DNA from 4 places in the Cupriavidus sp. GW823-FHT07B10 genome. Region 1 is predicted to be linked to each of the others. Evidence: predicted binding sites of a transcription regulator. Region 1 holds the regulator's gene; each other region holds the start of a gene.
The links. The regulator FNR, encoded in region 1, switches genes on or off when oxygen is low (the NO sensors DNR and NnrR bind a similar motif). The targets are predictions, from matches to a motif close to TTGATNNNNATCAA.

Region 1 (7,867 bases):
CTGCGTGGCATGCCACGGCGCCGGCGGCAAGGGCAACCAGGCGCTCGGCGCGCCCAACCTGGCGGACAACGTCTGGCTGTATGGCAGCTCGGAAGGCAGTATCGTCGACGCAATCCTGAAGGGCCATAACAACCACATGCCTGCGCATGAGGAGATCCTGACGCCTGAACGCATCCGGATGCTGACGGCCTATGTCTGGGGTTTGTCCAATACTGGGGGCGGAGCCGGGCAATGACCGACGACTCATGTGAGCGGGCGCTGGCAGCTCGCGGGAGAGCATGCCCATGAACGCACCCGGGACCGAAGAAATGGCCCGGGCGGCCGACCTGCAACGGTCGGCCGCTGCGCCGGGCGAGACCTCTGACGAAACGCTCTACGAAGTCCGCCGCAAGATCTACCCGCGCTCGGTGACGGGCGCATTCTCCAGCTGGCGGGTCTGGCTGGTGATCCTGACCCAGCTGATCTACTACGGCACGCCCTGGCTCCAATGGAATGGCCGCCAGGCCGTGCTGTTTGACCTTGGCGAGCGCAAGTTCTACATCTTCGGGCTGGTGCTGTGGCCGCAGGACGTCATCTACCTGGCGGTGCTGCTGGTCATCTCGGCGCTGGCGCTGTTCCTGTTCACGGCGATCGCGGGGCGGCTGTTCTGCGGCTATGCCTGTCCGCAGACGGTCTACACCGAGATCTTCATGTGGATCGAACGGCGGGTCGAAGGCGACCGCATCGCACGCATCCGGCTCGATGGCGATCCGTGGAGCCTGCGCAAGTTCCGTCTCAAGGCGACCAAGCACTTCCTGTGGGTGCTGATTGCGCTCTGGACCGGCTTTACCTTCATCGGCTATTTCGCACCGATCCGCGAACTGGGCGGCGAGGTGCTCAGCCTGTCGCTGGGGCCGTGGCAGTCGTTCTGGATGCTGTTCTACGCGTTCGCCACCTGGGGCAATGCGGGCTTCATGCGCGAGCAGGTGTGCAAGTACATGTGCCCGTATGCGCGTTTCCAGAGCGTGATGGTGGATCGCGATACCTATGTCGTGACCTACGACGTCGGCCGCGGCGAGCCGCGCGGAAGCCGGTCGCGCAAGACCGACCACCACAAGGCGGGGCTTGGCGACTGCGTCAACTGCAGCATCTGCGTGCAGGTGTGCCCGACGGGCATCGATATCCGCGATGGCCTGCAGTACGAGTGCATCGGCTGCGGCGCCTGCATCGACGCCTGCGACCAGGTCATGGACAAGATGGAATATCCGCGCGGCCTGATCCGGTACACCTCGGAAAACGCGATGCGCAAGGGCTTGTCCGCGGCGGCATCACGCAAGCGCCTGCTGCGCCCGCGCGTGGTCATTTATTCCGTGATCTGGGTGGCGTTGCTGGCCGGGTTCATGGCTTCGATCGCGCTGCGCACGCCGCTGAAGGTCGACATCATCCGCGACCGTGGTGCGCTCGGCCGTGAAGTGGAAGGCCGCTGGATCGAGAATGTCTATCGCCTGCAGCTGATCAACACCACCGAAGCGCCGATGCAGATCAGCGTGCGCGCCGACAGCGACGAACTGAAGAACCTGACCGTGGAATACGACAAGCAGGCCGAATCGCTGGCGCCGACGTCCAACCGGTTGCTGCCGATCCGGATCCGCGTGCCGATCGAGGCCGCGGCGCAGGGCACGCACAAGATCAACGTGACGGTGACGAGCGAAGGCACGGAGCGGGGGCATGCCGAAATCCGGCAATCCACCAGTTTCATCGTGCCGCGCGATTTGTGAAGCTAGGTCGTCAAGATGAAGGGGGCAAGATGAGTCAGCAAGGCAATCCGTGGTGGAAGGAGCCGTGGCCGTGGCTGTTGATGAGCGGCCCGCTGGTGGCGATGGTGGCGTGTGGCGTGACGATCTGGCTGGCATCCACGCATCCGGACATGCCGGTGCAGGGTGCAACGCGCCATGGCCTGGTGGTCGAGAAGGCCGACGCCGCGCCGCCCAAGGCTGCCGCTGTGAGGCAGCCATGAGGTTGCGCTGGCTGATGTGGGTACTCTGGCCGGCGTTCCTGATGGCCGGGTTCGCGACCGCGACGGTGTTTTCGGTGGTGGATCCCGGTGACCTGAACTTCTTCGGCCAGCCGATCGAAGCGTCCCGCGAATCGGTCTACACCGTTGGTTTCCTGATGGCCTGGGTGTTCTGCGCGTTGTCCAGCGGACTGACGCTCTACACCATGCCGACGCGGCTCAGCGATACCGACGAACTGGAATAAGCGGATCGGTGTGAGGTCTGCGCTGCCATGTCCGCATGCGGTACCTGGCAGCGCCTTGGCCGCTTAGCAGGAGCGGCTGTAGAGCTGCTTGATGCCGTCGATGTCCACGAGCTTGACGTGGCGCTGGCGAATCTGGATCAGGCCGGCTTCGGCAAAGCGGGAGAACAGGCGGCTGACGGTTTCGAGCTTCAGGCCCAGGTAGCTGCCGATCTCTTCGCGGCTCATGCGCATCACGAACTCGGACGCCGAATAGCCGCGTGCCGACAGGCGCTCAGAGAGGTTGATCAGGAAGGCGGCAAGCCGTTCCTCGGCGCGCATCGAGCCCAGCGTGACCAGCATCAGTTGGTCATGCGTGATTTCCTTGCCCATCAGGCGCAGGAACTGCTGCTGCAGCGACGGCAGGTCTGCCGACAGGGACTGCAACTCGCTCATGCGGACCACGCAGACTTCGGTGTCCTCCAGCGCGGCGGCATCGGAGGCATGCTGCATCTCGCCCAGCCCGTCGAGACCGACAATTTCGCCGGGCAGGTGGAAGCCGGTAATCTGCGAGCGGCCGTCTTCAGTGGTGACGTGGGTCTTGAGCGTGCCAAAGCGCACGGCATAGACCGCGGTGAGCGGATCGCCCATGCGATACAGGGTTTCACCCTTGTGCACACGGATGCGTTCCTGAACCAGCGTGTCCATCTTGGCGAGGTCTTGCTGCGACATGCCGACCGGAAGGCACAGCTGCCCCATCGCACAGGTGGAGCAGCGTGGTGACATCTCGGTAATGGGAATGGAGGTGAGCAATTGGAACCTGCTAGAAATGGCAGCGAGGGCGCGATAACGGCATTTTACCGTGCGATGTGATGTGGTAGGGAGTGAGAATTGACACTTGGCGTACTGATCAGCGTTTTTCTGCTGGCTTTGCTGGGCGGGGTCCACTGCGCCGCCATGTGCGGCGGCGTGGCGCTGGCCGTGGAGCAGCGTCACGGCGCGGCGGCGACGATCAGTCTGGTGCCCAGCCGTGCCGCCTGGCTCGGCGAGTTGCTGATAATGCACCTGGGCCGGATCTCGACCTATATGCTGCTTGGGGCCGCGCTAGGCGCGGTCGGTGCTTCGGCGTGGAAACAGGACTATCTGCCGGTGCAGCGCTGGCTGTTCGGCGCGGGCAGCGTCATGCTGCTGTGGTCGGGCTGGCGGTTGCTGCGCGGCAACACGTTTACCGTCGACTGGCTGGAGCGGCTGGCGTCGCGTGCCAGCGCAGCGGTGGCGCGCCGGCTGGGTGGCGTGGCACGCGGCATGCCGTCCTTTGTGCGCGCACGCGGCGGCCTGGCGCGGAGATACGGCGTGGGCCTGGCGTGGGGGCTGGTGCCGTGCGGCATGGTCTATGGGGCGCTCACGCTCGCGCTGCTGGCGGGCAATGCGGCGTCCGGCGCACTCGTGATGGGCGTGTTCGGGCTCGGCACACTGCCTAACCTGCTGGTGCTCTCCGGCCTGTCAGGCTATTTGCGTACGCTGTCGCGACGTCCCGGCGTGCGCCTGGGGGCCGGCCTGGCGGTAATGGCGTTCGGCGGCCTTGGCATTGCGCGAGCGGTGCTGTTGCCACATTCGCTGGCCGAGCATGGATTCTGCCTGGTGTTCTGAGGCGCCGGCGCTGCGCCGGCAACGGATGATGGTTGCAGGCGGGGGCGGGAATGCCATACAATCGCCAACATTGCGGTATCGCGCGGTGTCTTGTGAGCCGCGGTAAGCAGCGGGCGAGCAGCGCCAGGCGGCCTTCATACCAGAAGGTGAGTTCAGGGCAGGGGAAGCGGAAGGTTTTCGATGCCCGTCCCGTCCCCACAGTCCATCCGGTTCAAAAGATCTGGTTCAAAAGTCCGGCTGGCACTGCGGTGTTGGCGATGCCGGCCTTGCTCCCGATACCCGTTTTTCTTGCGTCCGAGGCCTTCAGTTCGCTGACAGCGACGTCCGGTATGTGCGGACGCGCTACGCAAGAGGTTCGCTGGCTGGCCCATAACGGCATGCGAACGATCTCCTGCCGGAACGCCCGGCAACTCGATGCAAAGATAGGGAAGTGCACGGCTTGGATGCAGCAGGTATCCGGCTAGCTGCGCAATGAGATGGCGGTGGCTTTCGCACCGCTGTATCCAAAATCTCCGGTGCCCCGGATCCGTCCGGGAGCAGGTGCAAAGACAGGCTGCACACCATCAACATGAATACCCAAGAGGCGAAGATCGTCCTCGAGACGGCGCTGATCTGCGCGCAGGAACCGTTGCGCGTCAATGATCTGCGGCGGCTGTTTGACGACGACGTCGGCGCAGACACCATCCGCGTGCTGCTTGATGAACTGCGCCAGGACTGGCGGCCGCGCGGCGTGGAACTGGTGGCCCTGGCCAGCGGCTGGCGCTTCCAGAGCCGGCCGGAAATGCGTGAATACCTGGATCGGCTGAATCCAGAAAAGCCGCCAAAATATTCGCGCGCGGTGATGGAAACACTGGCGATCATTGCCTACCGGCAGCCGGTGACCCGCGGCGATATCGAGGAAATCCGCGGCGTGACGGTCAGCACGGAAGTCATCAAGAAGCTTGAGGACCGCAGCTGGATCGAGGTGATCGGACACCGCGACGTGCCGGGCAGGCCGGCGCTGTATGCGACCACCAAGGCGTTCCTGGACGATCTTGGCCTGCGTACGCTGGATGAGCTGCCGCCGCTGGAAGATGCCCAGGCGCAGGCGCAGGCAACCCTGCTGGAACAGCAGGCCATCAATTTTGAAGACCTGGCTGCAAACAAGGCGGCCAGCGCCGACGAAGAGGCTTTTGCCAACCCCGCCGCGCATGCGGCGGATGTGGCTGAAGCATCCGTCGCAAACGAAGCCGAGACGACCGGCCCGGTCGACCAAGGCGCCAATGGCTTTGACGCGCAACCGCTGCAAGCTGCAGCCGACGATGCCGCCGAGGCCGCTTCCACCGAACCAGCCGCACCCAATCCGGACGGGGCGCGGGGCGATTTGCCGGACAACGGCACCCCGCCGCACCCGAGCGAGCACGACGAGCGCGTGCCGAACTGAACAACATGCAACATCCGATAGTGAATATCTTGTCTGATTCCGTTGAGCAAGACACCCGCAATGCGGGCGCACCCGCCGACACCGGCGCCGCAGAACCCGGATCGGGCAGCGAAGCCGCGCCCCGCCGCAAGGGGCTGCGCCGCGGGCTGAGGAACCTGGTCGCATCGCGCCGCCAGGCACAGGACCGCGGCGAGGGCGCCGAAGGCGCCGGCGGCCAGGCCGATACCGGTGAAGCGGGCGCCGCACAGGCGGCAGGCGGTGCACGCGGTGGCCAGCGTGGCCGCGGCAAGCGCAAGACGGGGCAGGGCGAGGGTGGCCAGGGTAGCCAGGGCGGCCAGGGCACCAGCAAGGCAGAAAAGGTCGACCGTGCGGCCAGGGCCGAAGGCACCGACAAGCCTGAGCAGCCCGGCCGCAAGCGCAAGCCGGTCCAGCGCTCAGGCAAGGCGGCAGCGCCGGGCGAGGCGCAGGGTACCGGTGCGCGGCAGCAGGGCCGCCGCAAGGATGGCGGCAAGCCGCAGGCGCCCCGCAAGGGCCAGGGCGGCGGGGACAAGACCGCGGCGAGCAGCGAAGACCTGTTCCGCTTCGTGATCTCTGAGCAGTACGACAACGAAGACACCGTCATTCCGCGCACCAAGGCCAAGCCGGTGCGCGAGCTGTCGGCCGACGACGACGCGCCCAAGCTGCACAAGGTGCTGGCCGAGGGCGGGCTGGGCTCGCGCCGCGAGATGGAAGAACTGATCCTGCAGGGCCGCGTTTCGGTCAACGGCCTGCCGGCCCATATCGGCCAGCGCATCCTGCCGGCGGACCAGGTCCGCGTGAACGGCAAGCTGATCCACCGCAAGGTGTCGACCAAGCCGCCGCGCGTGCTGCTGTACCACAAGCCCGCCGGCGAGATCGTCAGCCAGTCCGATCCGGAAGGCCGTCCGACTGTGTTCGACAGCCTGCCGCGCATCAAGACCGGCAAGTGGGTCGCGGTGGGCCGCCTGGACTTCAATACTGAAGGCCTGCTGATCTTCACCACCTCTGGTGATATTGCCAACCGTTTCATGCATCCGCGCTATGGCGTGGAGCGCGAGTACGCGGTGCGCACGCTGGGCGAGCTGGCCGAGGCCGACCGCCAGCGCCTGCTGCATGGCATCAAGCTCGATGACGGCGAGGCCAACTTCCTGCGCATTGCCGACGGCGGCGGTGAAGGCGTCAACCAGTGGTACCACGTGGCCCTGACCGAAGGCCGCAACCGTGAAGTGCGCCGCATGTTCGAGGCGGTCGGGCTGACCGTGTCGCGCCTGATCCGCACCCGCTACGGCCAGTTCCTGCTGCCGCGTGGCCTCAAGCGCGGCCGCTGGCAGGAAGTCGAGCCCAATGACGTCAAGGCGCTGATGGCCGGTGTCGGCCTGAAGGTGCCCGGCAAGGGCGAGCAGGCTCCCAAGGGCGCCACCAAGGTAGGCGGGCGCAAGCAGCGCACCGAAGCCGCGATTGCCGGCATGCCGATGCCCACGGGCATGGACGGCCTGCCGCGCTTCGACCAGGGCGGCGCCCGGGGCGGTAGCGGCGGCCGCAGCAGCCAGCCGGATCCGATGAAGACCTCGATGGGCTATATCACCCACGGGCCCACCTTGCTGACCTCGCACGCGGCCAGCCTGGGCGGCGGGCGCGGCACTGGCGCACGCCAGGGACGTGGTGGCGCCGGCATGGGCGGCATGGGTGGCATGCGCGGTCAGGGTGGTCAGGGCGGCCTGGGTGGCCAGGGTCAGGGCAAGCCGCGTCGCGGCGGCGGCGAAGCCAACGGCAATGTGATGCCGAAGGCGTCGAAGCCGGGCGGTAACCGTTCCCCGCGCGGCGGTAGTGGCGGTGGCGGCGGCAACCGTGGTGGCAACCGCGGCGGCAACCGATAAGCGCTGAATCCGGCGCATGGCGGGTTGAACGCCCGCCGGCGCCGGATTCAGTGCACGGAAATGTCTGGCTTTTGCCTTTTCGACATAATCCGCGTATAATTCAAGTCTATTCAAAAAGCCATCCTCGTCGAGGATGGGCGAATGATGGGCATTGCGCCCATTTTTTTTTGGTTCGCCCGTTTTTCGGTTCTCTCCGCTGGAGCGGGGGGATGGCGGACAGGCAGGGCTGCAGCAGGGTCGTCCCGGACGGCACCGGCGGGTTTGCCTGCCACGGTGTTGATGGCCATTACTCGGGATAACAGTGCATCTGGCAGATTTGATCGAAACCACCCTAAGCGGCATGGGATATGAGCTGGTCGAGCTCGAGCGTGCCCCGGCCGGATTGCTGCGTGTCTATATCGATCAGCCTGAAACCGGCATTGCCATCGAGGATTGTGAAAAGGTGAGCCGCCAGCTCACCCACGTGTTCACGGTCGAGAACGTCGGCTATGAACGCCTCGAGGTCTCGTCGCCCGGACTGGACCGGCCGCTGAAGAAGCTGGCCGACTACGTCCGCTTTGCCGGCGAGGAGGCGCGCGTGACGCTGCGCCTGCCCGTCAACGGACAGAAGAACTTCACAGGCATCCTGCGCGAGCCCACCGGCGCGGCGGGCGAGGAGAAGATTGGCCTGGAGTTCGAAGGCAAA
Region 2 (7,867 bases), on a different contig from region 1:
CGCAACACAGGCCACGGCGCTGAGTTGCGTCGCGCCGCACGCGGCTGAGCGCAAGGCTGCCGCCGCTGCGGTGCCGGTACTTAGCAGGCCCACAGGCAAGCTTGCGCAAGGGGTCCCAGTACGCAGGAAGCTCAAGGTCTGGTCCAGTCTTGCCACCAGCTCATCGACCTCCGATTCCGGTGCGTCGTCGACGCGGCTGTCAGGCTGCAGGTCTACGAGCATGGTGGCGAATCCTTTCGCGCGCAGCTTGCGTGCCAGGTAATTGCTGCGGGCTGCACGGCGTTGCGCGCCACCGGCATACACCATCACCGCGACGCCGACCGGGTTCGGGGCCGTTTCGAGCATGGCCCGCAGCCGAGTGGTCTGATACGGAATCAGCATCGCCTTGCTCAACGACGGCACGCCCGCCACCGCACCTGGCCGGGCACGGGTCCGGGGCTGCGTTGGCGGTATCCCTGTCAACTGTCGCACGCGGTCGTCGCTGACCAGCTGGAACTCATGATAGAAGTGCGCGAGGTTTTCGATGCGGTCCGGAGTATCCAGGCAGATGACTTCGTCGGCCAGGGCGCGGACCCGGTCCAGCCCGGCTGGGGTGGCGATCGGGAGCGCGCATATGAGCCGGGCAGGTTGCCGCTTGCGCAGGCTGGCGAGGGCCGCATACATCGTTGCGCCGCTCACCAGGCCGTCATCCACGACGATCACCACGCGACCGCCCGGATCCGCCAGCTTGCGGACCGGCGTATACACGGCGCGCTGCCTGCGAAGCTGGTCGAACTGGGCATCACGCTGGCTGTCGGCGCCGCCATTTGCGTCCATTGCGTCCGTGCACCATGTCGCGCCAGAGTCGTCCAGTGCTACGCCAGGAACGATCCTGCGCGCCATCACCAGGTCGAAGTCAGCGCCCAGTGCGTCGGCCACAACACGCCCGACCGGCACGCCGCCGCGCGGAATCGCCAGCACCAGGGCATCGGTTCCCCGATACGCGCGCAACGCCCAGGCGAGCTCCGAGCCCGCATGCTCACGCGCCTGAAAACGTGTCTGGTAACGGCTCATCGATCTATCTGCCAGGGATCTATTGACGGACTTTCAGGACGGCGGCGCCGGTAAGCCGGCCCTCGCGCAGGTCGGCCAGTGCTTCGTTGGCCTGCTCCAGCGGATACGCGGTGGTGTGCGTATGCAGCGGCGTCCGGGCGGCGATATCCATCAGCGCGATGCCGTCGGCACGCGTGAGGTTGGCTACGGAACACAGGCGCCTTTCTTCCCAAAGCAGCTGGTAAGGCATGCTTGGGATATCGCTCATATGAATTCCGCCACAGACCACGATGCCACCCTTGTCCACGGCGCGCAGCGCCTTGGGCACCAGCGCGCCCACCGGGGCGAAAATCAGCGCGGCGTCCAGCGGCACGGGCGACTCGAGCTCGCTCGAGCCGGCCCAGCACGCACCGGATTGGTAGGCGAGTTGCTGGGCGCCTGCGTCGCCCGTGCGGGTGAAGGCGTAGACTTCGCGGCCTTGCGCCACCGCGATCTGCGTCACCAGGTGGGCGGCGGCGCCGAAGCCGTAGATGCCGACGCGCTGCGCATGGCTGGCTGCGCCCGCCATGCGCAGCGTCCGGTAGCCGATCAGGCCCGCGCAGAGTAGTGGCGCGGCGTGTTCGTCATCGTAGCCGGGCGGAATCCGGAAGCAATAGCCGCTGTCGGCAACAACGTACTCCGCATAGCCGCCATCGCGGGTATAGCCAGTGAACAGCGGTGCGTCGCAAAGATTCTCGTGATGACGCAGGCAGTAGCGACAATGGCCACAGCTATGTCCGAGCCAGGGCACACCGACGCGGTCCCCCGGCTTGAAGACGGTGACACCGGCGCCGCACGAATCCACCTGTCCGACGATTTCATGTCCCGGGATGAGCACCGGCTTGGGATGGCGCAGGTCGCCGTCGGCGATATGCAGGTCGGTCCGGCACACCCCGCAAGCTCCCACGGCAATGCGAAGTTCGCCGGGCCCCGGTTCGGCAACCGGCAAGTGGTGGAGGCGCAGCGGCAGGCCTGCGCCCTCGAAGACCATCGCACGCATGGTTTGGTGGGGCATGGCGCGCCTAACCTTCGACTTCGCTGCGGACCAGGAGCACGGGCTTGCTGGTCTTGGCAAGCACGCCTTCCGACACGCTGCCCATCAGCAGGCGCCGGACGCCGCGGCGGCCGTGGGTGCCAAGCACGATCAGGTCGGCATTCCACGCATCGGCTTCGGTGACAATGGTCAACGAGATCCGGCCCGGCGCCACCGGCTTCTCATCCAGTTTCACCGAATTGCGCACGCCTGCTTCGCTGAGCCTGGTTGAGGCGGCATCCAGCGCCTTGCGGCCGTGCGCGGTGATGTTGTCGACCAGTTCTTTTGGATTGAAGTAACTGGCCTCGAAGAACACATCGCTGTCGTCTACCACGAACAACGCCTTGACCTCGGCCCCGGTTGCCTTGGCGATGATGATGGCCTGGCTCAGTGCCAGGTCGGAAGAACGGCTGCCATCGACGGCGAGCAGGATGCGCTGGTACATGATGGATCTCCTGAAGGGCAAGGGTGTGCTCGATGTTGCGATTCGCTGCATTCAGCGTAGGCGCCGGCCTCGATATGCGCTTGAGATAGGTCAACCCGAAGGGGCAGGCGCCGCGAGAAACTGACCGCAGACAGAAGTGATGGCCGCATGGCTTGACGGTTTTACATACCTTGATCGCAGTAGCCTCCACCGCACATCAGGACGAACTTGAGCCATGTCGCCGCATGGCTGGCCCGTTGATCCGGGTCAAGCGCCGGTCGGCCTTGCTGCCTAGACTGGTCTGTAGTTGAGGGGGAGGGCGATCATGGCTTACGAGAGCATCCTGGTGCATCTGGACAGCAGTCCGCAGGCACGGCAGCGGCTCGAAGTGGCGGGGCGACTTGCGGCGGCCGGCCAGTGCCGGCTGATCGGCATGTACGCAGGTTTCATTCCCGATCCTGCCTGGTTCTACCTCATGGACGGCGCGCAGCAATATGTCGCGGACGATCTGGCCCGGCGCAAGCAGGTCAGGGAAGACGTCCGCGCGCAGTTTCTGGCTGCAACCCAGGCCATGCCGGTGCGCGCGGAGTGGCGCGCCGCGGAGCAGGGGGCGGTGGCATCAGTGCTGCGCGAGGCCCGCGAGGCCGGCCTGGTCGTTGCCGGCCAGTACGACCCCGGCAATACGGAAGGTCCGGTGGCCCGGCAACTGCTGGAATCGCTGCTGCTGGAGACCGGCCGACCGACGCTCGTGGTGCCGTGCGCGGGCACGTTTCCATCGCTGGGTACGCGCGTGATCGTGGCGTGGAATGGCAGCCGCGAGGCGGCGCGGGCGCTTCACGACGCCGTGCCGCTGATGGCCGGCGCGCAGGCGCGCATTTTTTGCGCACAGACCGCGGCCAAGGAGGCCAGAGCCGACGCCACCCCGGTCGGCCACGCCGCACGCGTGCTGGAGCGCCACGGCGTCGCCGTGGAAATCGAACACGGTCCCGGTGGGGCTGACCTGACCATCGGCGAACTCATCCTTTCGCGCGCGGCGGATTTCGATGCCGACCTGATCGTGATGGGTGCCTACGGACACGGTCGCATGCGGGAACTGGTGCTCGGCGGTGTCACGCGTACGCTGCTTGACTCGATGACGGCACCGGTGCTGTTTTCACGATGATGCAAGGTCAAACCAAAGAGTGGAATCACGTCATGGACTTCAGAACCTTCCTTGTCGACCTGAGCGAAGATGCTGCACGGTCCGCGCGCATTGAAACGGCAGCACGGCTTGCCGAAAAGTCCGGCGGCAGCGTGGTCGGACTGACGGCAACAGGAACGCACCTGGAGCCGTTTCGCGGGGCGGGCGAAGAAGCCGGGCAATACGGCGTGCTTGCCGCGAACCATTTGCACAAGCTGGCTGCGGCTCACAGGAACGCACTCGAAACGCTGACCGGGCAAGTGTCGCCGGCCATTCCCACCCGGCACATCGTTGTCGAAGCCGAGTCTGGCTGGGCGCTTGCCGACGAGGGCCGCTTCGCCGATCTCATCCTGCCCGCAGCGCCCTCGGCACAGGCCGATGTGCCGGCTTTGCTGGCCGGGGTCGCGGAGTACGCAATGCTCAATGCAGGCCGGCCCATCCTGCTGGTGCCGGGCGGGTCCGGCCCGCGACTTGGCGGCCATGTCGCCATCGCATGGAACGGCGGCCGGGAGGCCGCGCGCGCGGTCGCGGACGCACTGCCGTGGCTTGTGCATGCCAGCGCCGTTACCGTCCTGGTGGTCAGCGCTGGCAAGTACAGCGCTGCTGGTGAGAAAGAGGCCTATCGTGACAGCGCCGATCGGCTGACAGCATGGCTGCTCAGCCATGGCATCCGCGCCAGTCTGCTGGTCGGAGAGGGCGATCCCGACCACGTTCTGCCACAGCTTGCGGCCAAGGTTCAGGCCGGCCTGCTGGTCGCCGGCGGCTATGGCCGCTCCCGGTTGAGGGAGCTGGTGCTGGGCGGCACCACCCGCGCCCTGCTGCGGCAGTCAGGCTTGCCTGTCTTCATGTCGCACTGAGGCGAACCCTCCCGGTACCTCAAGCCACGCGCCGCCCAGGCATCAGCCCGCCATATTCCTTCCCCAAAAACTCCGCCGTGTGCTCCAGCAGATAGGCGCGGCAGCTCTCGCTGGCCGGTGACAAACGCTTGCTGGACATATGCGCGACATGCCAGATGCGCTCGATCGGCGTGCCGGTCACGTCCAGCAGCGCGATCTCGCCGGTGTGCAGTTCCAGCGACAGCGTGTGCAGCGACAACAGGCTGATGCCCATGCCGGCCATCACCGCCTGCTTGATCGGATGCCCGCCGCCAAAGCGTGGCCGTCTCTGACCGACCCACTCCTGCCCTTCATTAAAGTTTGGCGGGTGACTCAAGTTTGGGCCAGAGCGGACGCCGAAACGGTGTGCCTTGGTAGACAACTCTAAATGCCGAGGCTGCCAGCCAGCCGCTGCGCTAGTCCGTCGCGGCGAAAGGCTTCCACAACGTGGTCGATAAATGCGCGTGTCTTGCTGGGCATCAGGGTGCGCGTAGGGTAGTACAACGAAATGGCGCCGGCGTCGGCGTACCAGCGCGGCAGTACGCGTACCAGTTCGCCACGTTCAATCCATGGCAGCACATCGGGTACCGCCAGCAGCGCCACGCCTAGACCCAGTAGCGCGGCTTCCCGCATGGCGGCCGGGTCGCTGACGACGATGCGTTCTGGCATGGTCGCGGCAACCTCGTTGCCCGCGGCATCGCGCATGGTCCAGTGGCGCGTGCGTCCTGTGCGTCCGGAGCGCATGACGATGCCATCCATGGCTCTCAGCATGGACGGATCGGCAGGCAGCGTGCGTTCCCGCAGATACGCAGGCGACGCCACCGCGACGATATGCGCCGGTGCCAGTGGGCGCGACACAAGACCCGGCGCCAGATCGAAGCCCCCGCCTATGGCTGCGTCGAAACCTTCGGCGATCAAGTCGATCGCACGATTCTCGAAATGCCATTCCGGGCGGATCGCGGGGTAACGCTTCAGGAAATCGGGCAGTAACGGCATCACGTAAGCCACGCCGAAAGAAGGGGCCAGGCTGACTTTCAGTACGCCAGCCGGTTCGCCGTGATCATTCGACATCGCGGCGATGGCGGCTTGCAGCGCATCGAGGTTGCCGCCGATGGAGGCCAGGAAGCGCTCGCCAGCCTCGGTGAGTGTCAGCTTGCGTGTGGAGCGCTGAAACAGTCGCACGCCTAGGTTGCGCTCGAGCATCGCCACGTTGCGGCTGACGGCCGCGGGCGTCAGGGCAAGTCGGCGACCCGCCGCCGAAAAGCTGCCGGTTTCGGCGCTGCGCACGAAGGATTCGAGGTTGGCGAGGGTTTCCATCTGGCTCAGCTTACATGATTGCTTGAAGATGATTCCAGTCATTCATAGCTAATCACCATGGAATCGAGCGCCCATACTCCGTTCACACCTTGTGATTCATCTCAAACGGAGAAAGAAATGACTCAAAAGACACTTCCCATGACGGGCAAGATCGCCCTTGTTACCGGCGGTTCGCGCTCTATCGGCGCCGCCATTGCACGCCGCCTGGCCGCCGATGGCGCTGCCGTGGCGCTGACCTACAGTGCCTCACCGGAAAAGGCCGCCATGGTGGTACGCGAGATTGAAGCGGCCGGCGGCCGCGCTGTAGCGCTCGCCGCAGACTCCGGCGATCCCGCCGCGGTGCGCCGGGCCGTGGCAGCGACGGTCGACGCCTTCGGTGGTCTCGACATCCTCGTCAACAACGCCGGCCTTGGCCTGGGCGGTGCCATCGAGGACATCTCGTTCGACACCTATGAGCGCATGATTGCGGTGAACGTGACCGGCGTATTCGTGGCCACGCAGGAAGCCGTGCGCCATATGAAGACGGGCGGGAGGGTGATCCACATCGGTTCGTCGATGGCGCGCTATGCGGCGTTTCCCACGGCATCGCTCTACACGCTGACCAAGGGTGCGATCGCAGGCTTCAATCGCAGCCTGGTGCGCGATTTGGGGCCGAAAGGCATCACGGTCAACACCGTCCACCCCGGCCCGACCGACACCGATATGAATCCCGCCGGCGGCCCGGTCAGCGAAATCGTAGGGCCCGGCATTGCCTTGGGCCGATACGGGCAGCCCCATGAGATTGCCGGCGTGGTGGCGTTCCTCGCTGGTCCGGACGCAGCCTTCGTCACCGGTGCCGAGATCGTTGCCGATGGCGGTTTCACCGCCTAAACCGGGAGTACGTCATGCAAGCAAGCTACGGAAAGACCATTGGCATCATCGGCGCGGGCGCGATAGGCATGGCGTTCGCCACGGCACTGGCACGGCACGGCATCCAGGCGGTGGTTGCTAATAGCCGTGGGCCTGAAACGCTGCGCGATGCCGCGAACGTAATCGGGCCTTCAATTCGCCCTGGCACGCGCGAGGAAGCCGCAGCGCAGGAGATCGTGCTGGTGGCGGTGAACTGGTCGAAGCTGCCGCAGGCGCTGGGCGGGTTGCCCAATTTCGGCGGACGCATTGTCATCGATGCCAACAACCCGATCGAGGCCCCGCTGTTTCGCCCCGCGGACCTGCATGGCCGCTCCTCGAGCGAGTTGTTTGCAGACCTCGTACCCGGCGCGCGAGTTGTCAAGGCGTTCAATCACCTGCAACCCGCGCTGGTTGCTGGCGATCCGCAAGCAGAAGGTGGCCGGCGCGTGATGTTCTTGTCCGGTGACGATGCAAATGCCAAGGTCGAGGTGGCTAGGTTGATCGATCGTCTTGGCTTCTTTGGCATCGATCTGGGTTCGCTTGATGTGGGCGGAAGGCAGCATCAGTTTCCTGGAGGACCGCTGGCGGCGCTGAATCTGGTGAGGTTGGGTTGATTTGAAAGGCGGGCCTGGAAGCAATCGAAAGAGGAACTCGCTATCGACGGTCCGGCAAGCTCCATACCGTCCGCTGTGTCAGAGCTTCGGCCATTCAGCCTGAGGGCCCGGCCGTCGCTTTCTGGCCGACAAGGGACGGTCCAGCCAGCCCAACGTTGTAGCAGGCGTCCAAAGTAAATAACCGCAGCCGAAGCTGCGGTTATCCTTCATTCCCCAGTATGACCAACCGCCATCAAGACTGCCCTCGTAGCGGCCGCGCCAGACATTCGCCTCAGTCCGAGGGGAAATGCTCTGCAGCAGTCCGAACAAGCTGCAGCTTGATCAAGAGGATTCGCAATTCTCTCTAGCCTTTGTCATCCGAAGGCCTTCACCAGCCGCCGCTGCCCAGTGGGTTCCGACCGGGACGGGACGGATGGCTCTCTAATCCCAGCCAACCCTCCTGGAACCTCAGGCCACCCGCCGCCC
Region 3 (7,867 bases), on a different contig from region 1:
CAACCACGAGCGGCCCCGGCCCTCCTCCTCCAGGCACGATGAACCGTTACACCAGCACACTCAGCCAGGCTGCCGATGCGTCCCGCATCGCTGCCCGCGCGCGCGTGCTGGCTGCCCTGGCATCGGGCCGCGCCCTGCGCGCTTCCTCGCTACTGCTAAGCCTATCGACCGGTTGCCGGGCCTAGTGCCCCGTGGCAGTTCGGCAGCCTTTCGCCACCGTTTCTTCCGTTTTTCCTTTACTTCCCTTAGCGAGGAAGGAGACCCCGTATGCTCAGCAATCCCGCCACCAAGTACCACCCCGCCGCCACCGTCGACATCCCTGACCGCACCTGGCCCGCCCGCACCATCACGCGCGCACCGCGCTGGATGAGCACCGACCTGCGCGACGGCAACCAGGCCCTGATCGAGCCGATGAACCCGGCGCGCAAGCTGCGCTTCTTCGAGCAGCTGGTGAAAATCGGCCTGAAGGAAATCGAAGTGGCGTTCCCCGCCGCCTCGCAGACCGATTTCGACTTCGTGCGCATGCTGATCGAGGAGCAGCGCATCCCCGAAGACGTCAACATCGTGGTGCTGACGCAATCGCGCGAAGACCTGATCCGCCGCACCGTCGAGTCCGTGCGCGGCGCAGCGCGGGCCACGGTGCACCTGTACAACCCGATCGCGCCAGCCTGGCGGCGCATCGTCTTCAATGCCTCGCGTGAAGAGATCAAGGAGGTCGCGGTCTCGGGCACGCGCCTGATCAGGTCGCTGACCGATGCCATGCCTGGCACGGCATGGGCCTATGAATATTCGCCCGAGACTTTCAGCCTGGCCGAGCTCGACTTCTCGCTGGAAGTCAGCGACGCCGTCTCTGCCGCCTGGCAGGCCGGCCCGGACCGGCCAATGATCCTGAACCTGCCGACCACGGTCGAATGCAGCACGCCCAACGTGTTCGCCGACCAGGTCGAATGGATGCACCGCCGCCTGGCACGGCGCGAACACATCGCGCTGTCAGTGCACCCGCACAACGACCGCGGCACCGCGGTGGCCGCCGCGGAGCTGGCGCTGATGGCGGGCGCGGACCGCGTCGAAGGCTGCCTGTTCGGCAACGGCGAGCGCACCGGCAATGTCGACCTGGTGACGCTGGCGCTCAACCTCTATACGCAGGGCGTGGCACCCGGGCTGGACTTCTCCGATATCGACGCAGTGCGCCAGTGCGTTGAGCACTGCAACCAGCTGCCGGTCCATCCGCGCCACCCGTATGTGGGCGACCTGGTATTCACCGCGTTCTCGGGCTCGCACCAGGATGCGATCCGCAAGGGCTTTGCACAGCAGCAGCCGGACGGCATCTGGGAAGTGCCCTACCTGCCGATCGACCCGGCCGACCTGGGCCGCAGCTATGACGCGGTGATCCGCGTCAACAGCCAGTCCGGCAAGGGCGGCATGGCCTACCTGCTGGAGCAGGTGCATGGCATCTACATGCCGCGCCGCCTGCAGATCGAATTCAGCCGCGCGGTGCAGGCCATGACCGACGACACCGGGCTCGAGGCGAGTGCCGATGATCTTCATGGTTTGTTCCAGCGCGAGTACCTCGCGCAGCAGACACCGCTGCGCTATGTATCGCACCAGCTGGTGTCTGACAGCGGCGGCGCCACGGAGATCGAAGTGCAGATGGTGCGCGACGGCAAGCCGTGCAGCGTGCGCGGCACCGGCAACGGGCCCATCGATGCCTTCGTCAATGCGCTGGACTTGCCGGTACGCGTGATGGATTACCACGAGCATGCGATGAGCGCCGGCGCGGATGCACGCGCGGCCTGCTACGTGGAAGTGCGCGTGGGCGATTCGCCGACGGGGTTCGGCGCCGGCATCGACGCCAACCTTGTCACGGCATCGCTGCGCGCGGTGATCTCGGGCGTGAACCGGCACCTGCAGGCCGGCTTTGGCGCGGCGCAGGCCCCGCAGTCCGCCGAGGCCGCCGACGCCTGACACCGCAAGCCGCCGCAAGAAAACCGGTGTGCCCCGCCCCCACGGGGCACACCCGGAAAGACGCCCTTGCGGACGCCCACGACATGCTCGGTGCCGATCCGCACACGCTGCATGCGTGCTCGGATCTTTCGCACAGCGTAAGGGGCAGCATCGCACCGCGCCACGAATAATTCCGCATGTGTTTAGAAGCGTCGGCGCAGCTGGCACACCACGGCGCCTTCCTCGCTGTAGCGCCTGCGCGACGCAGCCAGCCCACGTTCCCTTCTACTTGTCTTGGGTCAAAGCCCAACCCGGCCTGCTCGGCCAAACTGGGTCCGGATTTGATACCAGACCAAGCAGAACCTCATGAAAACACTCTCTCTCCGCACCCGGGTCACCTGTTCCGCCATCGCCGCCTGCGCCATGCTCGGCGCCTTCGCCACCCCTGCCGCCGCCGCGGACGATGCCCAGGGCAACTGGATGGTGCGCCTGCGCGGCACCTATCTCGACATGGCCAACAGCTCCGACCCCGTCGGCGGCGTCGGCCCGTCGGACCGCATCACGGTCAACAACAAGTGGATTCCCGAGTTCGACGTCACCTACTTCTTCACGCCGAACATCGCCGCCGAACTGGTGCTGACAGTGCCGCAGAAGCAGGACGTCTACCTGGACGGCAACAAGGTCGGCACCTTCAAGCATCTGCCGCCGACGCTGCTGGTGCAGTACCACTTCATCCCCAACGGCACCTTCCGCCCGTATATCGGCGCGGGCCTGAACTTCACCCGCATCTGGGGCGCGGACATCGCCAACAACTCGCTGCAGCTCGATAGCTGGAGCGTCGGTCCCGCGCTGCAGATCGGCATGGACTACAAGCTGACCAAAAACTGGTTTCTCAACGCCGACATCAAGAAGATCTGGCTGTCGAGCGATGTGAAGGCGGGGGATGTCAAGGTATCCAAGGTGAACCTGGATCCGTGGCTGTTCAGCATGGGGGTGGGTTACCGCTTCTGATCGGGATCCGACTGGCAAGAAGGGCCGGCAACGCCGGCCCTTCTTGCCTTGGCGCACGGCACGTCACGCCGTCCCCAAGTTGCGCCGGGTGGCGGCGACTGCCGCCGTTCGCGTTTCCACGCCGAGCTTCTCGTAGATGTGTTCCAGGTGCTTGTTCACCGTGCGCGGGCTCATGCCGAGGATGTCGGCGATATCGCGATTGGTCTTGCCGCGCGCCACCCAGGCCATCACCTCGGCCTCGCGCAGTGTCAGGGCCGGGCCGGCCGGGGCCAGACCGCTGCACGACAGTTCCACCACGACCACGTCGCCCGCCTCGCCTGTCAACCGGCGCAGGTGAAGACTATCAGCGCCAGTTTCCGCTTCGCTGCAGAGGCGGAACACCGCGTCGCGCAGCGCGGGAGGCAGTACCGCGCCGGCAATCGCTACCGGCCATCCCTGGGCCTGCAGCAAGGCTGACGCGCTGCCGTTTATCCACAGGAGCCGGCCGTCGATGCCGGCCGCGAGCATCGGCACCGTGCTGCCGAATACGGCCTCCCGTGCGCTGCGCGCCAGCCGTGCCTTGCCCGCATGAGACCGCACGCGCGCCACCACCTCGGCAATCGCCACCGGTTTGGTCACGTAGTCGCATGCGCCGACTTCGAAACCGCGCACGATATGACCGGTATCGCCAAGTCCGGTCATGAAGATCACCGGCAGGTCCGCGTGGCGGTCCAGCAGCGCCGTGCAGGCGGCAAAGCCGTCCATGCCCGGCATGTCCACGTCCAGCAGCACCGCATCCGGCGCGAAGGACGTCAGCGCATCCAGTGCCGCGTTGCCGTTCGCGGCGGTGTGGACCAGCATGGCTTCGCCACCCAGCGCGCGCGTCAGGAAGCCGCACGCGTCGGCATCGTCGTCGACCACCAGTACGCGGGTCTCGATCGTCGGCAACGGGCGAAAGGTGTCAGGTTCGGGATGCATGGAGCGCCTCGCCAAGTGATGCGGTCAGGGCAGTGCCATCGGTCCGCGCGAGCGCCAGCATCTGCAGTGCCCACGTGGCCACGGCGCCGCCGCCTTCCGCCAGTTCTGAAAGCTGGGCCTCCAGCGCGCGCAGCCGGCCGGTGGCGCCCAGTTGCAGCAGCTCACGCAACAGGTCCGGCGCCGGGGTGAGCGCAGGCTGCGGCTGCGTCAGCGCGCGTCGGACCATCTCGACCAGTTCGCGCTCACGCACCGGCTTGCTGACGAATCCCAGATAGCCGTGCAGCGCGCGCGCTTCTTCCGTGTTTTCGTGCGCGTTGGCGGAGACGATCACCACTTGCGGCGCATTGGCTTCGGCGCGGATCTGGCGGCACAGGTCCCAACCCGATGCATCGGGCAGGTTCAGGTCGAGCAGCACCAGGTGCGGACGCCACTGGCACAGCGCCGGGAGCACGCCGGCGCCATCCCCCGCCTCATGCACGGCCAGCCCGTGCGGCGCCAGGAAGCCGCGCAGCACCGCCCGATGGGCCCTGCGGTCGTCGACGATCAGCACGCGCGCTCCCGCCGGCATTGGCGGCGCGGGCGCCCGCTGCGGGCACGTCACCGCCGCGGCCACGGTCGGGAGATAGAGCCGCACGGAGAACTCGCTGCCTTGGCCCGGTGCGCTGCGCACGCGGATGTCTCCACCCATCAGGTCTGCCAGCAGGCGCACAATGGCCAGGCCCAGGCCGATGCCTTCGCGATCGTCATGCGGCGTGGCGCGTTCAAACGGATCGAAGATGCGCGCCTGGTCTTCCGCGGCAATGCCAGGACCCGTATCGCTGACCGTGATCATTGCCAGTTCGCGCTGGTGGCGCACGGTCAGCGACACGTCGCCGTGCTCCGTAAATTTGATGGCATTGGTGACAAGGTTGATGATGATCTGGCGCAAGCGCTTGGCGTCGCCATGCACGTGCGCCGGCAGCTTGCCGGTCACGCGATAGTGGAACGCCAGCCCGCGCACCGCTGCCAGTGGCCGGAACATGCGGACGAGTTCGTCCAGCAGGTCTTCCAGCGCCACCGCATCCTGTTCCAGCCGCAGCTTGCCCGCCTCGATGCGCGACAGCTCCAGCAGGCCGTCGACAAGGCTCGACAGGTGCTCGCCGGCGCGGCCGATGGTCCGCACGTCCTCGCGGCATGCGGCGGGCAGCGCCGGCGTGCGCAGCAGCAACTGCGAGTAGCCAAGGATCGAATTGAGGCCCGCGCGCATCTCATGGCTCATGCCGGTGATGAAGCGGCTCTTGGCCAGGTTGGCCTGCTCGGCGACTTCCTTGGCGCTTTGCAGCAGCGCATCGGTACGGCGGTGGGCGTCGATTTCCTTCTGCAGCAACTGGTTCTGGCGCTCCGACTCTTCCTGCGCCACCGCCCGGCTCTCATTGGCCAGCACCAGCCACCACGCGGCCACGGCAGCAAACAGCATCAGGCCGGCGCCGATCTTCAGGAACAGGCTGGCACGGGGCGCGGCAGCCAGCACCACCGGGCCGGACAGTTGCTCCTGCGTATAGAGCAGCCACAGCAAGGTGCCGAAGGCAAACACCATCCCCGCCAGCATCAGGCCGAACTTGCCGATCCGGCGGGCCATGACTGGTGGCGTGCCGGCCGGCAGCACGCGCGTGAGCGCAGTGGCGATCTGTTCCTGTGCGCTGGCGCCCGGTTTACACCGGTCGCCGCAGCGCGCGTCGAGCGTGCAGCAGAGCGAGCAGATCGGGCCGCGATAGGCCGGGCAGGCTGCCACGTCCTCCTTCTCGAACGGATTGCGGCAGATCGCGCAACGGATCACGGCGTGGCGCCGGCCAAAATCGACCGGCGTGCGCGCAACGAAATAGCGGCTGTGCGTGGCGATGGCGATCAACGGTGGCAACACGATCGCCAGCAGAAGTCCCACACCAACCGACGCCGGTCGCAGTGTGTCGCCAAACACCCCCAGGTGGACCAGCATCGACAACGCCGAGGCCAGCATCATCGCGCCGAAGCCGGCCGGATTGATATCGAACAGGTAGGCGCGCCGGAACTCGATGTCCTTGGGAGAAAGCCCGAGCGGCTTGCTGATGACGAGGTCGCCACAGATCGCGCCGACCCACGCAACGGCCAGGTGGGCATAAAGCGCCAGTACCTGCTCCATGGCCTCGAACACGCCCATCACCATCAGCATTACGGCGATCAGCACATTGAACGCCAGCCACACCACACGGCCCGGGTGACTGTGCGTGAGCCGCGCGAACACGTTCGACCACGCCAGCGAGCCCGCATAGGCATTGGTGATATTGATCTTGGTCTGCGAGATGAGGACAAACAGTCCCGTCAGCACCACCGCGACCCATCCCGGCCAGCTCCCGCCGAGTCCGTGTGCAAAGCCAGCCAGGTACATCTGAGTGGGCTCCAGCGCATGGGCAATCGGCAGTTCCGACTGCAGCACCACAAAGGCGAGGAACGCACCCCCTGCCATCTTCGCTGCTCCCGGCACGATCCAGCCCGGGCCGGCCGCGATCAGCGCGCTCCACCAGCGCACGCGGTTGCGCTGCGTCAGCGGCGGCATGAAGCGCAGGAAGTCCACCTGCTCGCCGATCTGGGCGATCAGCGCAGCCGCCACGGTGGCCGCGGCCCCGAATGCCTGCCACGAGAATCCATCGCCATCGGCCAGCCGGCCGTTCAGGGACAGGAATTCCGCATAGCGGTGCGGCTCGCGCCAGAGGATCAGTGCGTAGGGCAGCACCAGCAGTGCCAGCCACACCGGCTGCGTCCACAGCTGGATGCGCGACAGCAGCGTCACGCCATGGGTGACCAGCGGGATGACGACAATGGCCGACAACAGGTAGCCGACAGGCCGTGGCAGGCCGAACAGCAGCTCGAAGGCCTGCGCCATGATGGCGGCCTCGAGCGCGAAGAAGATGAAGGTAAAGCTCGCATAGATCAGCGAAGTGATCGTCGAACCCAGGTAGCCGAAGCCGGCACCGCGCGCCAGCAAGTCTATGTCGAGTCCGTGGCGGGCCGCGTAGTAGGAAATCGGCAGGCCGGTCAGGAAAATCACCAGGCTTGCCGCGCCGATGGCCCACATCGCGTTGGTAAAGCCGTAGCTCAGCGTGATGGCGGCGCCGATGGCCTCTAGCGCGAGGAAAGCAACTGCACCAAAAGCGGTATTGGCCACGCGGAAGGCGCTCCATTTTCGGAACGACTTTGGTGCAAAGCGCAGGGCGTAGTCCTCAAGGGTCTCGTCGGCCACCCAGCGGTTGTAGTCGCGCCGGATCTTGCTGATGCGCTGGACTGGCTGGCTGGCGCTCGACATGGTTGGAAGGGGCCGGGGGCACCTGGCAGGGAGTGATGCCGCGCTGACGCAAGAGCCATGCCGTGAGGCGACATGCCATTGCCGGTTGCGAAGGCCGCCGCCACACTCTCCCCCACGTACGTTGAATGACGTATGGCCGCCAGTGTGGCGACGCAGCATGATCGGCCCGCAGGAGTGCTTTGACCAAGACGGATCAGCCAATCTCACCTCGCCTCCAAGGAGCGTCGATCATGCGTGACAAAGACAGTAGCGGTTCCCCTTCCACACCCGACGGCGGCGCGGTCTCGCTGCCGCGCCGTCGCCTGATGCAGGGACTGGCCGCCCTGCCCGCGCTGCCGCTGGCCGGCATGGCGGCGCCGGCCCATGGCGCCAGCCTGCCCACCGCCACGGTCAATACCACCAGGCTGGCCGTGACCGATACCGAAGTCACCGTCGGCCAGCTGCACTCGGCCACGGGCACCATGGCAATTTCGGAAACCGGCTCGATCCAGGCCGAACAACTTGCCATCGACCAGATCAACGCGGCGGGCGGCATCCTGGGCCGCAAGGTCCGGGTGATCAAGGAGGACGGCGCCTCCGACTGGCCGACCTTTGCCGAGAAATCGCGCAAGCTCCTCGTCAATGACCGCGTCGCGG
Region 4 (7,867 bases), on a different contig from region 1:
GCCCGGTGCAGACCAGGCCGCTTCGAATGCCGCCTCGCGCTCGGCCAGCGTGCGCAGAGTGCCGGTCAGCGTCACCGCGCCATCCCTCACCGTCACGGTTACCTGGTCGGCGTCGCTGGCAGCCTGGCGTGCGATGGCCGCCTGGATCCGTGCCGCCACGTCCTGCTTGTCGGCACGAGGCCGGATGGCGAGCGCATTGGTGACCCCGACCACGCCGAACAGTCCGGCCACGGCGTGCTCGGCGGCGGTGCGCTGGTAGTACCAGTCGACATCGCCGCTCAGGGTCACCACGCCGTGTTCGACCAGGATCCGGATACGGTCGGCCGGCACCGTCGCATCCCAGGACAGCACGTTGGCAGCGGCCCGGGCGATGTCGGCATCGGTGCGGCGCGCATCGTCGGGCAGGTGAACGTCCAGTTCCACGGCCAGCGCCCGCACGCCGGGAATGCGCCTGACGGCCGCTTCCGCCGAGTACTTCTCGGCAAAGGTTCCAAGGTGCCCGGTCAGCGTGACGACGCCGTCCTGGACCTGGACCCCGATCTCGTTGCCATGGACCGCAGGATCCCAGATCAGCGCCTCGGTCACGTCCTGCTGCAGCTGCCTGTCGCCCTTCATGGGTGCCCCCCGCTTGTGCGTGTCTTTACCGCCCTTTCAGGCAAGCCACGACCTCCGCATCCTCGACCTGCGAGAAGTCGCGGTAGAACTCCCCCACTGCCCGGAAGCCGGCCGGCGTCTCCAGGCATACCACCTCGTCGACATAGGGCTGCAACAGCTCCAGCGTCCGCGGTGGCGCCACCGGCACCGCGCAGACGAGCCGCGCGGGCTTCTGCTCGCGGATGGCGTGCAGCGCGGCGATCATCGAGGCCCCGGTCGCCAGGCCGTCGTCCACGATGATGACCTGTCGACCGGTGGCGCGGACCGGTTCCCGGCCCGGCGTGTAGGCGGCGCGGCGCCGCCGCAGCACCTCAAGCTGGGCCGCGCGCTCGCGGTCGATGTATTCGCTGTCGGCGCCTGCCGCGGCGGCATAGGGCGTAAGATAGGTCCACCCGCTCTCGTCTACGGCGCCGATGGCGAACTCCGGGTTGCCCGGTGCGCCGAGTTTGCGCACGAGCACGACGTCAAGGTCCGCGCCGAGCGCATCGGCAATGATGGCGCCCATCGGCACCGCACCGCGGGGCACGGCCAGCACCAGCGGCCGTTTTCCTGCGTGGCCAGCAAGCGCACGCGCCAGTTGTGCGGCGGCATCGGCCCTGTCAATGAATGGCATTACCCCCCTCCTTTGGCTGCCTGGGTGGCGGCTTACGCCGGATAGCCCACGCTCTGGGCCAGGATCACGCGCTGGTCGGGCGCCAGCCGCATGGCAGTGGCCAGCGCGCGGCGGTCCAGCAGCCCGCGCGCCACCGTGGCCAGCCCGGACGCGGCGCAGAAGAGGTAAACGTTCTGGCTGATATGCCCCGTATCCAGCGCGGTATAGAACTGGCGCAGCGGCTTGTCGGTCTCATCGAGCCTGGAGAGCCGGCTGACATAGACGAGATTCAATGGCGCCTCGGCAACATAGTCCTGCAGGCCGGTCGCCGCGCGCAGGTCTGCGCCGACGACCAGCCGAAGGCGCCAGTCCGCCGGTTCAAGCACGTACAGTCCGTCGCGCAGCGCCGCGTACAGGTCGATTTCCTGCCAGTTGCGGGTCGAGGGCGCAGTGCGCAGGCCGGTGCCCGGGCGGTTGACGCCGAAAGCCGCCCACAGCAGGGACGACAGCAGTGTGTCATCCAGGTTCCGCGGAGCAAAGTGTCGGGTCGAGCGGCGCTGCAGCAGCGCCGTCAGCAGCGGCATGCCGCCTTCGGTCTGCGGTGGCGGCAGCTTCAGGTATTCCGCGCCGGCTTCGGATAAAACGATGGGATGTGTCACGTCGTGCTCCGGATCGATGGGGTCGGCAACGCCCCCCTGGGATTAACGTAGGCGGCAAGCCGGCCCTGCCATTTGGGATGGATCAAAGGAAAGCCCGTTTGCTCGCGGCATGTAGCAGGACAGCTCGGTCCCGGCTCCTGATCGGCCTTGCCTCTGCGGGTGTCCGGCCACAATGCGCAGGCCGCCGGCCATGCGACCCCTGCGCTCTGACGAACCCGGCGCGGCTTGGCGATGCCGCGCGCCGCCCGACGCATTGCGCACTCCTTGCGATACGTCAAGCCCCGCCAAGGTTGCCCTCCTAGACTTATCCAGACCTGCGCGCCCCGGGGCAGGCCAGCCGCTTGACTATAGGAGTTCCTCCATGCCAGACCAGACCGATCCCGCCTTCGAACTCGCGCGCTGCGCCGAGCAGTCCGCCCTGCGCATTTGGCTGCGCTGGGAAGAATCGCGCCAGATGCTGCTCAGGCTCCGCCTCAAGGCCCTGGACGAGGACATCAAAGGCACCCGGCAGGCGCTCGCCCGCGTCAACGATGCGCCAGACTGGAACGCCTTCCATGGCCTGCCCGCTCAGATTCTGGCCGCGCAGGTCGAGCGCAACGCCGCACATGCACGCGACATTGGCGGTCTTTACATAGAAATGGCCTCGGCCTTCATGGAGCACCTGCGCGAGTCGACCGAAGCCTGGCAGGACTACCAGCGCAGGGTCATGGTGGAGGGAGGCGGCTACGCGCCCTTTGCGGAATCGGCGCGCGAAATGTTCGACAACGTCGGCCGCCTGATGGCCGTCCCTACCCCAGGCGCGAAGGCCCCGGCGCGCCCGGCCGGCGCGGCACGGAGCTGACGAGATGGCCGGACAACGCATTGCCCTGGTAACGGGAGGCATGGGTGGCCTCGGCGAAGCAATTGCCGTGCGGCTGCTGGCCGACGGCGCGCGCGTCGTCGTGACGCACTCCGTACACAATGACCACGTGGCCCAGTGGCTCGGCACGCAACGCTCCGCCGGCCGTGAATTCACGGCGTTCCCGGTCGACGTGACGGACTTCGCGTCCTGCCAGCGCTGCGTGTCACAAGTGCGCAGCGAGCTCGGCGGCGTCGATATTCTGATCAACAATGCCGGGGTCACGCGCGACCGGACCCTGCGCAAGATGGATAAGGCTGACTGGGACTTCGTGCTGCGCACGGACCTCGACTCGCTCTTTCATATGACGCGGCCGCTGGTTGAGCCGATGTTGGCGCGCGGTTGGGGCCGGATCGTCAATATTTCTTCGGTCAATGCCTCGCGGGGCGCCTTTGGCCAGACCAACTATGCCGCCGCCAAGGCGGGGGTACATGGCTTCACCAAGGCGCTGGCGCTGGAACTCGCACGCAAAGGCATCACCGTCAACACCGTTTCGCCGGGCTACCTGGATACGCACATGGTGACGGACATGCCCGCCGAGATCCTCGAGCGGGACGTGTTGCCGACTATCCCGGTCGGCCGGCTAGGCAAGCCGGCCGAGGTCGCGGCGCTGATCTCTTACCTGTGCAGCGACGACGGGGCCTTCGTCACTGGCGCGAATTTTGCCATCAACGGCGGGCAACACCTGCAATGAGGATCGACGACAGGACGTCACCGCCCAGCCTGTCGGCCATGCCGGAATGCGCGCCGCAGGCCGCCATACCGGCGCAAGTCTGGATGGACAAGCAGATCCGCGCCGGCCTGGCCCGTGCCACCGGGGGCCTGTCGGTGATCTCGGCAAGTCTGGCCGGACTCGACTGGGCGCTGCAGCTCGGCATCTCCCCGGCAAAGATTGTGCAGGCATGGCAGGTGTGGCTGCAGCACAGCATCGAGGACTGGCCACGGCTGTTGCCGACCGCGGCCGAGCCGCCGTCCGTTGACGTCAGCGATCAGCGCTTTGCCGATGCCGGCTGGCAGGACTGGCCTTATCGCTGCTGGCGCGATGCGTTCATGCGCAACGAAGCCTTCTGGGAGTCGCTGACGCAGGATATTGACGGCCTGTCGCGTCATCACCAGCACATCGTCGCCTTCTGCGCCCGGCAATGGCTTGACCTGCTCGCGCCCGGCAATGTTTGGTGGATGAATCCGACCATTGCCAGGACCGCCTCGAGCACCTTCGGCGCCAACTTCCTGCAAGGCGCCCATCACTGGCTGCAGGACGCCAGTGAGCTGTTGTCAAAGGTGCCTGGACTGCCTGCGGGGCGCCCCGCGCTGGAATTTCTACCCGGGCGCGACGTGGCGCGCACGCCTGGCAAGGTGGTGTTCCGCAACGCACTAATTGAACTGATCGAATATGCGCCCGCCCTTGGCGCCAATACAGTCTGGCGCGAGCCGGTGCTGATCGTGCCGTCCTGGATCATGCGGTACTACATCCTCGACCTGAAGCCCGAGGATTCGCTGGTGCGCTACCTGGTCGAGAGCGGCCATACCGTGTTCATGATTTCATGGAAGAACCCGGACGCCTCGGCCCGCGACTTCGGGCTTGACACCTATCTGGAGGCCGGGCTTCTGACCGCGCTCAACACCGTGCACGCGCGCTGCGACGGCGCGCACGTCCACGCCGCCGGGTATTGCCTGGGCGGCACCCTGCTTGCCACGGGTGCCGCCATGCTGGCCCGCGACGCCGCCGGCGGGCCACTGGCCAGCATGACGCTCTTTGCGGCAGAGACCGATTTCCATGATCCGGGCGAACTGGGCCTGTTCATCGACAAGAGCTCGCTCGCCACGCTCGACGCCCTCATGTGGAGTCAGGGATATCTGGACGGGCCTCAGATGAAGTCTGCCTTTCAGATGCTGAACGCCCAGGACCTGATCTGGTCGCGCGTAATGAGCGAGTATTTGCTCGGCCAACGTTTGCGCGCCAACGATCTGGTCTCCTGGAACCGCGACACCACCCGCTTGCCTTACCGCCTGCATTCGGAATGCCTGCACAAGCTGTTCCTGGGCAATGAGCTGGCCACCGGCAAGCTGTGCGTGGGCGGACAGCCCGTCGCCCTGTCGGACCTCGACCTCCCGCTTTTCGTGGTTGGCACCGAACACGACCACGTCTCGCCCTGGCGCTCCGTGTACAAGCTGCACTTACTGACCAAGGCTGAACTGACCTTCTTGCTGACCTCGGGCGGCCACAACGCAGGCATCGTGTCCGAGCCGGGCCACCCGGGCCGGCGCTACCATGTGCATACGCGATTGCCCGCCGCGCCCTACCTGAGCCCGGAGCAATTCCTCAACGTGGCTGTGTACCGCGACGGTTCCTGGTGGCCGGCGTGGCATGACTGGCTAGTGGCCCACTCGACAGCGCGCTGCACGCGACAGGCGCCGGGCCAGGGGCTCGCGGACGCTCCTGGTACCTACGTGCTGGAACCCTAGCCTCTTGTTCACTGTGCTGCGCCTGGCAACCTTGCGAGCGGGCAAACTTTCGGGTAGCCGGATCGAATGGAAACATGCCGTCGGACACGGGAAATGCCGGCCGACGCCTAAGGAACTCATTCCAGAAACCCCGCGCAAGCTGGTGGAGTGTTCGGTTGTGTCCCACATCCCGCTCCCTGGCAGCAGCCGAACCGCACCGCACCTCACTTCATCGCATCGCCGAGGCGCTGCGGCAATATCAGTGCGACATCAGGACCGGCACTGTCATCGACTCAAGCAACGTGCGGGTGACACCGCCAAGGACCAGCTCGTGCACCCGGCTGTGCCCGTAGGCCCCCATGACGATCAGGTCAGCATTTCGGTCCGCGGCGTGTGAGAGTAACATCTGGCCGACGTCTTCGCCGTCTTCCGCTCCAAGCGTGCAAAGCTGCACCGCCACGCCATGCCGACCCAGCCAGTCCACGGCATGCTGAGGCGGCGAAACCCATGTCCCCTTCAGAACCCCAGACGGTGTCCACGAGACCACCTCCACAGTGCCCGCGCGCTGCAGGAGCGGAAGCGCATCGCGGATGGCCCGCGCCGACTCGCGGCTGCCGTTCCACGCCACCATGATGTTCTTGCCAACGCTCGGGAACCGGCCCGCATACGGAACCACCAGCACCGGCCGCCCGCATCCCAGCACAATGGATTCAACAAAGCCGGGCTCGGCGTAGGCGGCTTCATCAGTGGGATCGCGCTGTCCGAGGATGACAAGATCCGCCCGATGCGCCTCTGCCTGGACCGTTGCCGCCGTGGCCCAGTCCGGCGCCCGCCATTCCGTAATGACGGTTACCTCGTCCGTTGCGCCCATCAGGGCGTGACGGGCCCGCTCGCCGACCTGATGCCGCCATTCGGTGTAAGAGGCAAGATTGCGGTCACCGTCCACCAGGTAGCGCACGGCGGTGGGATCCGGCTTGCCGACGGCTAGCAGGCCAACCAGCGTGGAATGAAACTCCAGCGCCAGCCGGGTGGCGAGGTGCAGCCGGTCGTACACGCGGCGGCCGGCATCGAGATGAACCAGGATCGTTGCGTAGTCCATGGATTGACTCCATCAGGCAGCCCCGGACGGAGCTTTTCTTGAATCTATATCGCCACCCCGCCCCGGATTTGTCGTGCATCAAGCCGTCTTCGTGTCCGCGCTACAGGCAATACCGCTGGCACCAGGTACGAGTTGGCCCAGGCTGCCTGCCGCCAGCGCGGCGGTGCGTGGCTTCGGCGGCCGCAGCAGGTCCGGTACGGCGGTACACGCTGTGCATAGCGGCACCAACGCGCAGGCGGCAAGCCTGCGCCATCCTGGCCGTTTCTCCGGTGTGCATGACTGCAAGCGATTCTTCATGGGTAGCTCCTTGTAAGGACGCGCACCGCCCGGTGGCGGCTGCCGCCGGCCAGGACGTGCGCCTCACACCGCGAAGCGAAAATGGCCGCTGTGCAGCACGATGTGCCGCGCACCTGTCATCTCGAACAGCGCTCCCGCGACGCGTTCAATGTCCTGGCGGTTGCTCATGAATGCCGGCAGCAAATCTTCACTGCGGTACGAGCGTGCGCCGAAATGATCCTCAAGCGCCTCGGCAGTGATCTCATAGGTCGCCGGTGTGCCATCCACCTTCACGGCACACCGCAGGCTTGGCCCGGTCGGGCAGTAATCCGGCGTCTCGCCGGAAAAGTCGATCGTATGCATAGCTCTCTGGCGTAATGCCCTCCAAAATCTGTTCGCCTGCTTACGCTTCCTCGGCGCGGAGAAGCAGGACGGGCGCGACGGCCAGGTTGATCACGCTTCGCGCGACGCTGCCCATGACGAGTCGCCGCACTCCCCGGCGGCCGTGCGTACCCATCACAACCAGATCAGCGCCCCAGCCATTGGCTTCGGCAGCGATCGTGGCAGCAACGTCGCCCTCGACCATAGGCTTACCGAGCAGCCGCGTTACGTGGCGAATACCCGCTGCGGCAAGCCGGCCGGCGGCGGCAGCGAGAACGCTTTGCCCCGCCGTCGTGAGGTCCTCTATCAATCTCACCGGATCCAGATTGCTGGCATCCAGAAACGGGCTGCGGTCATCGACCACATGGACCACCTCCACTTCGGCGTTGGCGGCGCGCGCGATGATCATGGCCTGTTCCAGGGCAAGTTCCGATGCGGCGCCGCCGTCCATGGCGACAAGGATGCGCTGGTACATAGCGGTTTCTCCGGCGATGGGAGCCTGTGGCGACTCGGGTCTGGACTGGTTAAATGCAGCGTAGGGCAACCGGCGCAACTGCTGTTGATACGTGTCAAAGCCGCGGTACCGCGCTCCAACCGCCGCTGGTCGCGCGCGCATCGGCAGTCTTCGCGCAGGGGTTGCGGCTCGCGGATTCAGGCCTGCCCACGCCGAGCGGCTCGCCTGCTTGTCCCCGAACGAAGCCTGAGCGCTTCTTCTTCCCCTTCCAGTTCCGTCGCTTCTCTTTCGCGGGATCGTCCCTGAACCGCCGCGAACTTGCTTGCGCGGTGTCGTGCCCGCGGCGACACGTCCGAGCGGCAGGCTCAGCGACGCGGACAGGGTGTCGTGGCGCAGAGCAGCCAGTCGT

Region 2: the regulator FNR is predicted to act here: its motif matches at 2,786-2,799, upstream of AC1Q6V_RS16840 (universal stress protein).
Region 3: the regulator FNR is predicted to act here: its motif matches at 2,234-2,247, upstream of AC1Q6V_RS09305 (OmpW/AlkL family protein).
Region 4: the regulator FNR is predicted to act here: its motif matches at 6,416-6,429, upstream of AC1Q6V_RS20870 (universal stress protein).

What each region holds. Positions count from the first base shown of each region.
Region 1 covers NZ_JBXAGS010000021.1:83,699-91,565, forward strand. Annotated here, with positions in the region: gene ccoP (cytochrome-c oxidase, cbb3-type subunit III) at 1-235, shown strand, start outside; gene ccoG (cytochrome c oxidase accessory protein CcoG) at 285-1,757, shown strand; gene AC1Q6V_RS29750 (membrane protein) at 1,787-1,996, shown strand; gene AC1Q6V_RS29755 (hypothetical protein) at 1,993-2,238, shown strand; gene fnr (fumarate/nitrate reduction transcriptional regulator Fnr) at 2,302-3,027, opposite strand; gene AC1Q6V_RS29765 (sulfite exporter TauE/SafE family protein) at 3,106-3,864, shown strand; gene scpB (SMC-Scp complex subunit ScpB) at 4,433-5,287, shown strand; gene rluB (23S rRNA pseudouridine(2605) synthase RluB) at 5,293-7,182, shown strand; gene rimP (ribosome maturation factor RimP) at 7,484-7,867, shown strand, end outside.
Region 2 covers NZ_JBXAGS010000007.1:58,995-66,861, reverse strand. Annotated here, with positions in the region: gene AC1Q6V_RS16855 (phosphoribosyltransferase) at 1-1,053, opposite strand, end outside; gene AC1Q6V_RS16850 (zinc-dependent alcohol dehydrogenase family protein) at 1,073-2,086, opposite strand; gene AC1Q6V_RS16845 (universal stress protein) at 2,094-2,549, opposite strand; gene AC1Q6V_RS16840 (universal stress protein) at 2,854-3,690, shown strand; gene AC1Q6V_RS16835 (universal stress protein) at 3,723-4,565, shown strand; gene AC1Q6V_RS16830 (LysR substrate-binding domain-containing protein) at 4,585-4,920, opposite strand; gene AC1Q6V_RS16825 (LysR family transcriptional regulator) at 4,968-5,900, opposite strand; gene AC1Q6V_RS16820 (SDR family oxidoreductase) at 6,039-6,770, shown strand; gene AC1Q6V_RS16815 (NADPH-dependent F420 reductase) at 6,785-7,402, shown strand; gene AC1Q6V_RS16810 (LysR family transcriptional regulator) at 7,850-7,867, opposite strand, start outside.
Region 3 covers NZ_JBXAGS010000003.1:334,268-342,134, forward strand. Annotated here, with positions in the region: gene leuA (2-isopropylmalate synthase) at 268-1,965, shown strand; gene AC1Q6V_RS09305 (OmpW/AlkL family protein) at 2,311-2,955, shown strand; gene AC1Q6V_RS09310 (response regulator transcription factor) at 3,019-3,912, opposite strand; gene AC1Q6V_RS09315 (hybrid sensor histidine kinase/response regulator) at 3,896-7,231, opposite strand; gene urtA (urea ABC transporter substrate-binding protein) at 7,462-7,867, shown strand, end outside.
Region 4 covers NZ_JBXAGS010000010.1:69,202-77,068, forward strand. Annotated here, with positions in the region: gene AC1Q6V_RS20840 (BON domain-containing protein) at 1-615, opposite strand, end outside; gene AC1Q6V_RS20845 (phosphoribosyltransferase) at 641-1,267, opposite strand; gene AC1Q6V_RS20850 (nitroreductase family protein) at 1,300-1,905, opposite strand; gene AC1Q6V_RS20855 (hypothetical protein) at 2,267-2,746, shown strand; gene phbB (acetoacetyl-CoA reductase) at 2,751-3,497, shown strand; gene AC1Q6V_RS20865 (PHA/PHB synthase family protein) at 3,494-5,269, shown strand; gene AC1Q6V_RS20870 (universal stress protein) at 5,508-6,347, opposite strand; gene AC1Q6V_RS20875 (DUF1488 family protein) at 6,708-6,986, opposite strand; gene AC1Q6V_RS20880 (universal stress protein) at 7,027-7,479, opposite strand; gene AC1Q6V_RS20885 (carboxypeptidase-like regulatory domain-containing protein) at 7,824-7,867, opposite strand, start outside.